2 regions of the Streptomyces sp. NPDC006265 genome follow, and region 2 is predicted to be linked to the other one. Evidence: riboswitches for the same ligand, from Rfam matches in the RefSeq annotation. Region 2 holds a riboswitch; the other holds the start of a gene.

Region 1 (5,675 bases), on a different contig from region 2:
GCGACTACACCGCCACCGGTTTTGACGCCACCGGTGCCCAGGTCACCGGTACCCACGGTGCCGGTTTCGACGCCACCGGGCACGCCACCGCGAGCTTCGCGACCGACCCCCTCTTCGGCGACATGCCGGGCCGCGGGCAGGACACGGGCAATTACGACACCGGCCACTGGGCCACCGGCACGCACGAGAACGTGCACTACGACGCCTACGCGGCCCAGCACCACGCCTCCTACGACACCGGCGTCTACGACACGACCTCCTGGACGGCCGAGCAGCAGCCGATGTCGGCGATCCCCTCCCAGGCGCCGTCTCCCGACGCCACCGGGCAGTGGGACGCCGGTTCCTGGCTCCAGCCCGACCAGGCCGGCAGCCCCGCCGACCACACCCAGCAATGGGAGTGGGGCACGCAGACCTTCGACACGGGCGCCTACGACGCGACGCAGTGGAACTCCGACGGCACCGCCGCACCGGCCCCCGACGCGTACGAGCACCCCGCCGAAACCTTCGACCAGCTCGAGACCGCGACCTTCGACCAGGTCACGTACGACGAATCCGCCGGGACGGACTACCGCGACCCCGCCGCGGACGGCGGTGAGCCGGCCGCCCCCGGCGAACTGCCCGTCGTCGCCCCGCTGCTGGACGGCGCGGAGGACGTCACTCCGGCCCCGTCCTCCCGGGCGGCCTCGCGCGCCGGGTCCCGCTCCCGCCGCCGTACGCCCCCCAAGCGCTCGGCGCTGATGACCATCGCGGTGCCCTCGGCGTGTGTGATGAGTGTCGCCGGGATCGCCGCCGCCTCCGTCGGCACGTTCTCCGACGACGGCGCCGCGCAGGCGCAGACGACCGCGGCGGACGCGCAGCCGGTCAAGCCGGCCGCCGCCAACAACAAGCTGGACACGCAGTTGCAGAGCCTGTCCGCCGGCGCCGACGACTTCGCCGACCGGGCCAGCCGTACGCAGGAGCGCATCGACCTCAAGGCCCAGCAGGCGGCCGAGAAGAAGAGGGCGGCGGAGGAGGCGGCCCGCAAGGAGCGGCTGCGCCCCAAGTTCGCCCTGCCGGTGGCGCGGCACGGACTCAGCGCCTACTACGGGCAGTCCGGCATCAACTGGATGTCCCTGCACACCGGCATCGACTTCCCCGTCTCGTACGGCACGACCGTGATGGCCGCGACCGACGGCACCGTCCGCACGCAGTGGAACAGCGCGTACGGCAACATGCTGATCCTGACCGCGAAGGACGGCACGGAGACGTGGTACTGCCACCTCTCCACCTACACGGTCCCCTCGGGTACGACCGTGAAGGCCGGCGATCCGATCGCGCGTTCCGGCAACTCCGGCAACTCCACCGGCCCGCACCTGCACTTCGAGGTGCGCCCGGGCGGCGGCTCGGCGATCGACCCGCTCCCGTGGCTGCGCAGCCACGGCATCGACCCGACGTAGCGTCCCGGCAGCCGCCGTCCCCGCCCGTATCGAGTAACGCCCCGGCAGCCCCCGCCCGCGTCGAGCGCGCAGGGGCCCACCGGGTCACCTCACGCCGCTACAGCTTCTCTACCGGCGCGTACCGCAGCAGCAGCCGCTTCGGCTTGGTGTCGCCGAAGTCGATCGTCGCCTCGGCGTTGCCGCCCGTGCCCTTGACCCCGACGACGGTCCCGAGCCCGAACTGGTCGTGCGTGACCCGGTCCCCGACCGCCAGGGACACCACCGACTTCTCGGCGGTGCGGCGCGTGGCGAAACCGGAGGCGCCCGACGCCGACGAGCGCGAGCGGGACGACGACAGCGAGGCCGCCACCGCCGAGACCGGCCCGGAGGACGCGGGGGCGGTCGCTCCCGTCCGCTTCCACTCCACGTGGGTCGGCGGGATCTCCTCCAGGAAACGGGAGGGCGGGTTGTAGGAGGGCTGGCCCCAGGCGCTGCGCAGCGTGGACCGGGTCAGGTAGAGCCGCTCCCGCGCACGGGTGATGCCGACGTAGGCCAGGCGCCGCTCCTCCTCCAGCTCCTTGGCCTGGCCGAGGGCGCGCATGTGCGGGAAGACGCCGTCCTCCATGCCGGTCAGGAAGACGACCGGGAATTCGAGGCCCTTGGCGGTGTGGAGTGTCATCAGGGTGATGACGCCGTCGCCGCCGTCCTCGTCGGGGATCTGGTCGGAGTCGGCGACCAGCGCGACCTGTTCGAGGAAGTCGGACAGGGTGCTCTGCTCCTCCTCGCCGCGCTCCTGCTCGAACTCCATTGCGACGGCCGCGAGTTCCTGGAGGTTCTCGATCCGGGTCTCGTCCTGCGGGTCGGTGGAGGCCTGGAGCTCGGCGAGGTAGCCGGTGCGCTCCAGGACGGCCTCCAGCACCGTGGCCGGTCCGGCACCGGACTCGACGATGGTGCGGAGGTCCTCCATCAGCGTGTTGAACCGCTTGACGGCGTTGGTGGAGCGCGCTGCCATGCCGTAGGCCTCGTCGACGCGCTTGAGCGCCTGCGGGAAGCTGATCTTCTCCCGCTGGGACAGGGCGTCGATCATCGCCTCGGCGCGGTCGCCGATGCCCCGCTTGGGAACGTTGAGGATCCGGCGCAGCGGCACCGAGTCCTCGGGGTTGGCCAGCACGCGCAGGTAGGCCAGGACGTCCCGGACCTCCTTGCGCTCGTAGAAGCGGACGCCGCCGACGACCTTGTAGGGCAGGCCGACGCGGATGAAGATTTCTTCGAAGACACGGGACTGGGCGTTGGTGCGGTAGAAGACGGCGACGTCGCCGGCCTTGGCCTCGCCGGCGTCGGTGAGGCGGTCTATCTCTTCGGCGACGAACTGGGCCTCGTCGTGCTCGGTGTCGGCGACGTAGCCGGTGATCCGGGCGCCGGTGCCCGCGTTGGTCCACAGGTTCTTGGGGCGGCGGGACTCGTTGCGCTCGATGACCGCGTTGGCGGCGGTGAGGATCGTCTGCGTGGAGCGGTAGTTCTGCTCGAGCAGGATCGTCGTCGCGTCCGGGTAGTCCTCCTCGAACTGGAGGATGTTGCGGATGGTCGCGCCGCGGAAGGCGTAGATCGACTGGTCGGCGTCGCCCACCACGCACAGCTCGGCGGGCGGGACCTCGGCCTCGGGCGGTACGTCGACGGCGTGCTCGGAGGTGCCGACGAGCTCGCGGACGAGGGCGTACTGGGCGTGGTTGGTGTCCTGGTACTCGTCCACCAGCACATGGCGGAAGCGGCGGCGGTAGTGCTCGGCGACGTCCGGGAAGGCGCGCAGCAGGTTGACCGTCGTCATGATCAGGTCGTCGAAGTCGAGGGCGTTCGCCTCGCGCAGCCGCGACTGGTACATGACGTAGGCCTGGGCGAGGGTCTTCTCGAAGCCGTCGGTGGCCTGGGCGGCGAAGTCCTCCTCGTCGATCAGCTCGTTCTTCAGGTTGCTGATCTTGGCGCTGAAGGACTTGGGCGGGAAGCGCTTGGGGTCGAGGTCCAGGTCGCGGCAGACCAGGGCCATCAGGCGCTTGGAGTCGGCGGCGTCGTAGATCGAGAAGGAGGAGGTGAAGCCGAGTTTCTTGCTCTCCCGGCGCAGGATGCGCACGCACGCGCTGTGGAACGTCATGACCCACATGGCGTTGGCCCGCGGGCCGACGAGCTGCTCGACGCGTTCCTTCATCTCGCCGGCGGCCTTGTTGGTGAAGGTGATCGCGAGGATCTGGCCCGGGTGCACGTCCCGCTCGGCGAGCAGGTGGGCGATGCGGTGCGTGAGCACACGGGTCTTGCCGGAGCCGGCTCCGGCCACGATGAGCAGCGGGGAGCCGGAGTGGACGACGGCGGCACGCTGGTTGTCGTTCAGCCCTTCCAGCAGCGCGGCGGAGTCGATCACCGGGCGGGGGGCGCCGTCCCGGTAGTAGGCGTCCCGGTCCGGGGGCGCGTCGAACTTCCCGCCGAACAGATCGTCCGGAATCGGCTCCGGTACGTGATCGTCCTCGGGTGGCGGCGGGGGCTCGTCGGCCGGGCCCCGCTGGGCCTGGAGGTTCGCCAGGAAGTTGTCGTCAAAGAGGCTGCTCATCGCTCTCCGAGTCTAGGGCGCCCCACTGACAGCCCGCCGCCGCCCTGAGAACATCGCCCCGCACCCGGGCTCCCGCCGACCGCCCGGCGGCGCAATGTCGCCCTCCATGACCGCATGATCACGGCCTGCCACACCCTCTGCAATTGGGGATGACTCGTGACCAATCCCCCGCGATCGCTCACTGTCGGCAACGTTCATGAGTGAGGTCACGAAAATGTATCGGGCATATCGCCCATCAACCTTCACAGGGGCCACACGAGTTGGCTACGGTGCGACCAGGCCGCATGACCCCCACCGGCGAACGTCGCCGGGCCGCGCGGCCTCCGCCGAGTCCGGTGTGCCGCAGCGGCAGCCGGAGCCGGGGACCCAACCGTGAACCTGGGGTGAATCGGCCCGCCTCCCTGCGCGGAGACGGCCGTAGGGCAAACCTTCCGAACCACCCGCCCGAACCCGACAGCTAACTCGGTAGGCGGAACGTGGAAGGAGTCGCCTCCCTTGGCGTCGCACCGCAAGTCGCGTCCTACGGGTACGCGCGTGGCAGGCATACGGACCCCCGCCCTCGCAACGGCGGCCCTCACCTCCGTGGCCCTGCTGTCCCAGTCGGCCAACGCCGCCCCCGAGGCCGACGACAAGCCCAGCCTGGAGGAAGTCGAGAAGAAGGTCGACGACCTGTACCGCCAGGCCGAGTCGGCGACCGACAAGTACAACGCGGCCAAGGAGAAGACCGCGAAGCAGCGCAAGCACGTCGACACCCTCCTCGACGATGTCGCCGAGCGCACCCAGAAGCTCAACGAGGCGCGCGAGGAGCTGGGTTCCTTCGCCTCCGCCCAGTACCGCACCGGCGCCGCCGCCCCGGACACCGCGACGTTCCTGCTCGCGGACACCCCGCAGGACTACTTCGACCAGACCCAGCTGATGGACCGGATGACCGGCCGCCAGAAGGTCGCGGTCGACGACTACGTCACGCAGCAGTCCGAGACGATGAAGAAGCGCCAGGAGGCCACCGAGAGCCTCGAGACGCTCACCGACTCGCAGCACGGCCTGAAGACGGCCAAGGCCACCGTCCAGCGCAAGCTCGCCGACGCGCGCGAGCTGATGTCGAAGCTGACCGCCGAGGAGAAGGCCCGGCTGGCGGCGATCGAGCGGGAGAAGCGGGCGGAGGCCGCCCGCAAGGCCGACGAGCTGGCCCGGCAGCAGGCCGCACAGCAGAAGGCGCAGGACGAGGCCGCCCAGCAGCAGGACAGCGGGTCCTCCTCGTCCGGCTCGTCGGACTCCGGCTCGTCGACGGCCCCGGCCGACTCCTCGTACGCCACCAAGGCCGACAAGGCGCTCGCCTTCGCCCGCGCCCAGATCGGCAAGCCGTACGTGTGGGGCGCGGTCGGTCCCGGCTCCTACGACTGCTCCGGCCTCACCCAGGCCGCCTGGAAGGCCGCGGGCGTCACCCTGCCGCGCACGACCTACGACCAGGTGAACGTCGGTACCACGGTCCCGCTCTCCCAGGCCCAGCCCGGTGACCTGGTCTTCTTCTACGACGACGTCACCCACGTCGGGATCTACATCGGCAACGGCATGATGATCCACGCCCCGAAGCCCGGCACGTACGTGCGCGAGGAGTCGATCTTCTACGACGGCGAGTCGGCGATCCACAGCGTGGTGCGCCCGGC
Region 2 (5,675 bases):
CTCGCGAGGAACGCCGGCACCAGCGCGGGTCGGTTCACCAGCACCGCGGTGAGGTACGCCGTGAGCCCTGCGCCGTAGCCGTAGGCCTGGGTCTCCAGGTCCCGCCAGGTCTCCCGGTGGTGGTGCCACACCAGGGCGTACGGCGTGTAGTGCAGTCGGTGGCCCTGGGCCAGGACGCGGACGAAGCCGTAGAGGTCGTCGCCGCCCCGGGCCGCCGTGCCGGCCCCGGTGGCCGGGTCGAAACCGCCGACGGAACGCAGCACCGCCGTCCGGAACGCCATGTTCGCGCCGGAGCCGAACCGCCCGGCCGTGAACGGGAACAGCGGCTCGTCGCCCGGCGGACGCGCGGGGTCGTACGTCCTTGGAGTGAAGCCTTTCGCGAAGCCGCCGTGGCTCTCCAGCAGCACCTGGGCCGGGGTCGTCAGCCGGGCCGGCAGGATCAGCCCGGTGCCGCACCCGAGTCCGGCGTCGGCGGCGAAGGGCGCGGTCAGCTCGGTCAGCCAGCGCGGGTCGGCGACCACGTCGTCGTCGGTGAAGGCGACCACCTCGCCGCGCACGGCGTCCAGCCCGGCGTTGTGGGCGGCTGCGAGCCCCGGAACGGGCTCACAGACGTACCGCACGCGTTCGGCGTACTTCCGCTCGATCAGCTCCCGCGTCTCGTCCGTGACCGGCGCGTTGTCGACGACGACGATCTCGAACCGCGGATGGTCCTGCGCCAGCAGCGAGTCCAGCGCCCGGGCCAGCTGCCCGGCCCGCTCCCGGGTCGCGACGACGACGGTCGTGAACGGCGGCTCCCCGGGTCCGCCGACGACGGCCGGCCCGCACTCCGCCCGTGCCCGGTCCGTCAGCACGACCTTTGGATCCGCCCCCTCCGGTACCCGCCCGAGCAGCGTGCCCACAGGCCGACCGCCCCTTCTGACCAGCACGAACACCTCTCCGTGCGTCACGGGCGGACCCCCCGGGCCGGGTCTGAGCACCGCCTCGTCACCGTCGAGGTCCAGCTCGGCGACCTGCACCGCCCCGATGCCCAGGAACCGCCGTATCTCCTCCTGCGCACGCGCCGAACGGGCCATGCGCCCACCCCCCTCGTGAAGTCAGGTACGGCGCAGCCGAGCCGCGCCCTTCAGCGTCCGCGCGGCCAGCGCCGCGAGCTGGGGCCTGCCGCGGACGAAGCTGTGCGCGCGGCGCGACGGTTCGTGGCTCAGCCAGTGCAGTGCCGCGCCCACCCCAGGACGGGTCACCGCACCCTCGTACACGGGCAGTTCGCCCGTCTTCAGCGCGTCCTTGTACTCGGCTGCGCCCCTTCCCAGGTCGAGCGTGCCGATGCCGTCGGCCGCCGCCGCCTCGGCCATCCGCAGGTGCAGCACCAGACCCGGCGAGAACTTGGCGAACTCCGGGTCGTAGGCCGGGAACCAGCAGGCCAGCACCGAGGCCGAACGCAGCCCGAAGTGCGCGGCGACGGGCCGCTCACCGGCGTACAGCACGGACAGCGTGCCGCTGCACTCCGGCGCCCGGGTCCGGGCCAGCTGCCCGACGAGCCGGGTGATCCACTCCTGGGCGAACCGGTCCCGGCGGCCGGTCCTGCGGTACTGCGCGGACTTCCACCCCATGAGCGTGCGCAGCGCGGCCGGATCGCGTTCGTCGAACACGAAGCGCAGTTCCCCGGCCTGCCGGCCCAGCTTGCGCTCCTTGGCCAGCGTGGTCTTCAGGAACTTCGGCGACTGCGCACGCAGCACCGACTGGTACGTCTCGTAGCCCTTCTCCACGTCGATGACGTAGGTGGCGTACTCCTCGGCCGCGTACCGGACGAACAGCCGCTGCTCGGCCTCCAGATTGTCGAAGGCGAAGCTCGACAGCGAACAGGCCTTCAGCACTTCGCCCGTCTCCAGGTCGAGGCCGGGCCGCAGGATCGCGCCCTGCGCGTCCGAGACGCCGAGCCCGATCGCCCGGCCCTGGCCCAACGGGCCCCGCTCGTAGGGCAGGAAGCCGACCGGCTCCGGCCCCTCGTACACCATGGCGACCCGGGCCCCGGGCCTGACCCGGCCGACGGCTTCGGTGAACTCCGGCTCCATGAAAGGGTTGCGCGGTGCCTCGGAAGCGGCGCGCAGCGCACGCCAGCGCTCCCTCTCCCCTTCGCCGAGCTCCCCGGGCCCAGCCACGCGAATGCGCCCACTGCTCAACCTGACCCCCCGATCAAGTCCCCCCTGGACACTTGGAAGGTACCGCTCTATGCGGCCCCATGGGTAGGTAGTGGAGCATGTTGTTGCCAACTGGTGCAGAGGCCTTCAACCGGGCAATCGGCGTCCACCGAGCGATGAAACGAAGGGCCGTACTGTCCGTATTCTCTGATCATGGCCGCATCCATCGCATATTCACTCATCGCCACCGACCTGGACGGGACGCTGCTGCGCGGCGACGACACCCTCTCCGACCGGTCCCTCGCCGCGCTCGCGCGGGTGGCGGACGCCGGTGCCCAGCACCTCGTGGTGACGGGCCGGCCGGCGCCGAGAGTGCGGCCGCTCCTGGACGACCTCGGGTGCACGGGGCTCGCGGTGTGCGGGCAGGGCGCGCAGGTGTACGACGCCGGCGCGGACCGGCTGCTGTGGTCCATCACCCTGGACCGGGAACTGGCCGAGACCGCCCTCGGCAAGATCGAGGCCGAGGTGGGGCAGGTGTACGCGGCGGTCGACCAGGACGGGGTCGACGGGCTCACGCTGATCGAGCCGGGCTATCTGATGCCGCACCCGACCCTGCCCGCCGTACGGGTCGACCGGCGCGACGAGCTGTGGCTCGAGCCCGTCAGCAAGGTGCTGCTGCGGCATCCCCTTCTGACGGACGACGAGTTGGCGGCGACGGCCCGCTCGGTGGTCGGCTCACTGGCGACGGTGACGATGTCGGGGCCCGGCACCGTCGAGCTCCAGCCGTGCGGGATCACCAAGGCCACGGGTCTGGCGCTGGCAGCCGAGCATCTGGGGCTGCGGCCGGCCGACACCATCGCCTTCGGCGACATGCCCAACGACATCCCGATGTTCGACTGGGCCGGCCACGGCGTCGCGATGGCCAACGCCCATCCCGAACTCAAGGCCGTGGCCGACGAGGTCACCCTGTCGAACGAGGACGACGGCATCGCCGTCGTCCTCGAGCGACTGCTGGGCGGGACCGCTCAGTACGGGCCGTTGACGTTGTCGATCGAGCCGTAGCGGTCGGCCGCGTAGTTGCAGGCCGCCGTGATGTTGGCGACCGGGTCGTACGGGTCGAAGGAGGTGCCGGCCACGTGGTAGGCGGCGAAGGTCGGGTCGATCACCTGGAGCAGGCCCTTGGACGGGGTGCCCGCGACGGCGTTGGAGTCCCAGTTGTTGATGGCCTGGGGGTTGCCGGACGACTCGCGCATGATGTTGCGGTAGATGCCGTCGTAGGAGCCCGGGATCCCCTTCTGCGCCATGATGTCCAGCGACTCGCGGATCCACCCGTCGAGGTTGTTCGCGTAGGTCTTCGCGGACGCCTGGGTGGCCTGGGCGACGCCGCCGGCGGGCTTGGCGGCCGGCTTGGCGGGGGCGGACGACTTGGTCGCCGTCTTCTTCGCGGCGCTCGTCTTGGTGGTCTTCACCGTCAGCTTCAGATGCGGGTGGATCAGCTTCGGGTTGTCGCCGACGGCGGTGCGGTTGTCCTTGTAGAGCTGCTTCCAGCCGCCCGAGACGTCGTACCTGTCCGCGATGCGGGCGAGCGAGTCGCCCTTGACCACGGTGTACGTGAGGGACTTGGCGGGCTGGGCCGCCTGCGGCACGGACTGTGCGGCGACGGGTGCGCTCTGCGGCTCGGCGGCGCTCGCGTGGGTGGCGCCGAGGAGCGGCAGGGTGAGTGCGGCTCCGCCGGTACCGGCGGCGATGAAGCCTCGGGTCAGCGGGTTGGTTCTGGGGCGACGGTGCTTGCCTCGTCCGGCCATGGCCATGTTCCTCTCCGGCGCCTGCGAGGTGAGCTGTCGGGTTCGGGCCGGGAGGTGCCCGGCCGCGTACGGCGCTGTGTGCCGTGCGCGGCTTCACCCCGAGCCGTGCCGCTGTGCGGACCGGCGACTTACCTGGGTCCCCCGCTCCTGCCCTGCGTGAGTGAGTCGGTTAAGTGGGGAGTCCGGGCGGCGGCAGGATTGGGCGTCCGCCGGACAGGGCCGGAACGTATGCGAGAGCACATGTCGGGAACAAGCACCTCAGTCACATATCGCGCGCTTGACCTTGGTCGGGAGCGTTTGGGCCGCTTGATCCTTTGCGGTAGCCAAGGCTCAACTGGCTTTCGGGGGAAGGTGTTAGGGGTCGCTGTCGCGGGGAGGGGGAAAAGAGGAAGGAGTGATTCAACTCACTGATCACAAGCCCGTAGGACAATTCCCGCCAAGGGGAATTCGCCGACTCAACGCGTCAAATCGTGCATAACTCGCTACCCCCGGGTGAGTCGATATATATCTATTCTTATAGGTTGATCGAAAACATAACGGTCGTGATCGGATACCGCCCGGCCTGTAACCATGGGCGCTGGCGGTGATCGAAACGTGACCGGATACGCTGGCTCGAGTGAGGGCAGCGACCTATCGACAATCCGCGTAATCACCGGCAGACACAGCAGACAGGAGACCCCTCGTGACCGACGTCGGGCCGTTCGGGCTGAGCGTGCGGGACCAGGCTCTGGAGGCCGATGTCCAGGCCGGATTGACGGCTGTCGAGGAAGGCTTGCTCGAGGCCACCAAGAGTGAGGTGCCCTTCATCACGGAGGCCGCCCAGCATCTGGTGCGGGCCGGCGGCAAGCGGTTCCGCCCGCTGCTCGTGATGCTCTCCGCCCGGTTCGGTGACCGCTACGCGCCCGGCATCGTGCCGTCGGCCGTCGTCGTGGAGCTGACCCACCTCGCCACGCTGTACCACGACGACGTCATGGACGAGGCCGCCGTGCGCCGCGGCGTCGCGAGCGCGAACACCCGCTGGGGCAACTCGGTCGCGGTCCTCACCGGCGACTTCCTCTTCGCTCGCGCCTCGCACATCCTGGCCGACCTCGGCCCGGAGGCCGTGCGGGTGCAGGCCGAGGCGTTCGAACGCCTCGTGACCGGCCAGATCCTGGAGACGGCCGGACCGCAGGACGGCCGCGACCCCGTCGAGCACTACCTGGACGTGCTGGGCGGCAAGACCGGCTCGCTGGTCGCGGTGTCGTGCCGGTTCGGCGCGATGATGTCCGGCGCCGACGAGACGGTCGTGGACGTCCTGACCCAGTACGGCGAGCGGCTCGGCGTCGCCTTCCAGCTCGCGGACGACGTCCTGGACATCGCCTCCGACTCCCACGAGTCCGGCAAGATCCCCGGCACCGACCTGCGCGAGGGCATCCCCACGCTGCCGGTGCTGCGGCTGCGCGAGCGGGCGGCCCGGCTCGGGCTCGCCGAGGACATCGCCCTGTGCGAGCTGCTCGACTCCGACCTCACCGACGACGCACGGCACGCCGAGGCCCTGCGTCTGCTGCGGGCGCACCCGGCGCTGGAGCAGGCCCGGCAGGACACCGTGCGCTACACCCAGGACGCCCGTTCGGCACTGGCACCGCTGCCGGAGTGCAGCGCGAAGACGGCGCTCCTGGAGCTGTGCGACGCAGTGGTGCACCGGGCCGGCTAGTGCCGCGGCAGGCAACGTTCGCCCCGTCACGACGCCCGG

What was found. A riboswitch is a leader RNA that binds a small molecule or an ion and turns the genes downstream of it on or off. The one in region 2 is predicted to bind cyclic di-AMP.
Region 1: it holds a riboswitch for cyclic di-AMP, as region 2 does, so the genes downstream of both, ABZ281_RS25825 (NlpC/P60 family protein) here and ABZ281_RS30830 (transglycosylase SLT domain-containing protein) in region 2, are expected to answer to the same signal.

Annotation. Positions count from the first base shown of each region.
Region 1 covers NZ_JBEXSH010000350.1:92-5,766, reverse strand. Annotated here, with positions in the region: gene ABZ281_RS25835 (M23 family metallopeptidase) at 1-1,436, shown strand, start outside; gene pcrA (DNA helicase PcrA) at 1,534-4,011, opposite strand; cyclic di-AMP (ydaO/yuaA leader) riboswitch at 4,326-4,499, shown strand; gene ABZ281_RS25825 (NlpC/P60 family protein) at 4,507-5,675, shown strand, end outside.
Region 2 covers NZ_JBEXSH010000476.1:50-5,724, reverse strand. Annotated here, with positions in the region: gene ABZ281_RS30845 (glycosyltransferase) at 1-1,073, opposite strand, end outside; gene ABZ281_RS30840 (GNAT family N-acetyltransferase) at 1,095-2,159, opposite strand; gene ABZ281_RS30835 (HAD family hydrolase) at 2,352-3,200, shown strand; gene ABZ281_RS30830 (transglycosylase SLT domain-containing protein) at 3,164-3,943, opposite strand; cyclic di-AMP (ydaO/yuaA leader) riboswitch at 3,947-4,116, opposite strand; gene ABZ281_RS30825 (polyprenyl synthetase family protein) at 4,626-5,636, shown strand.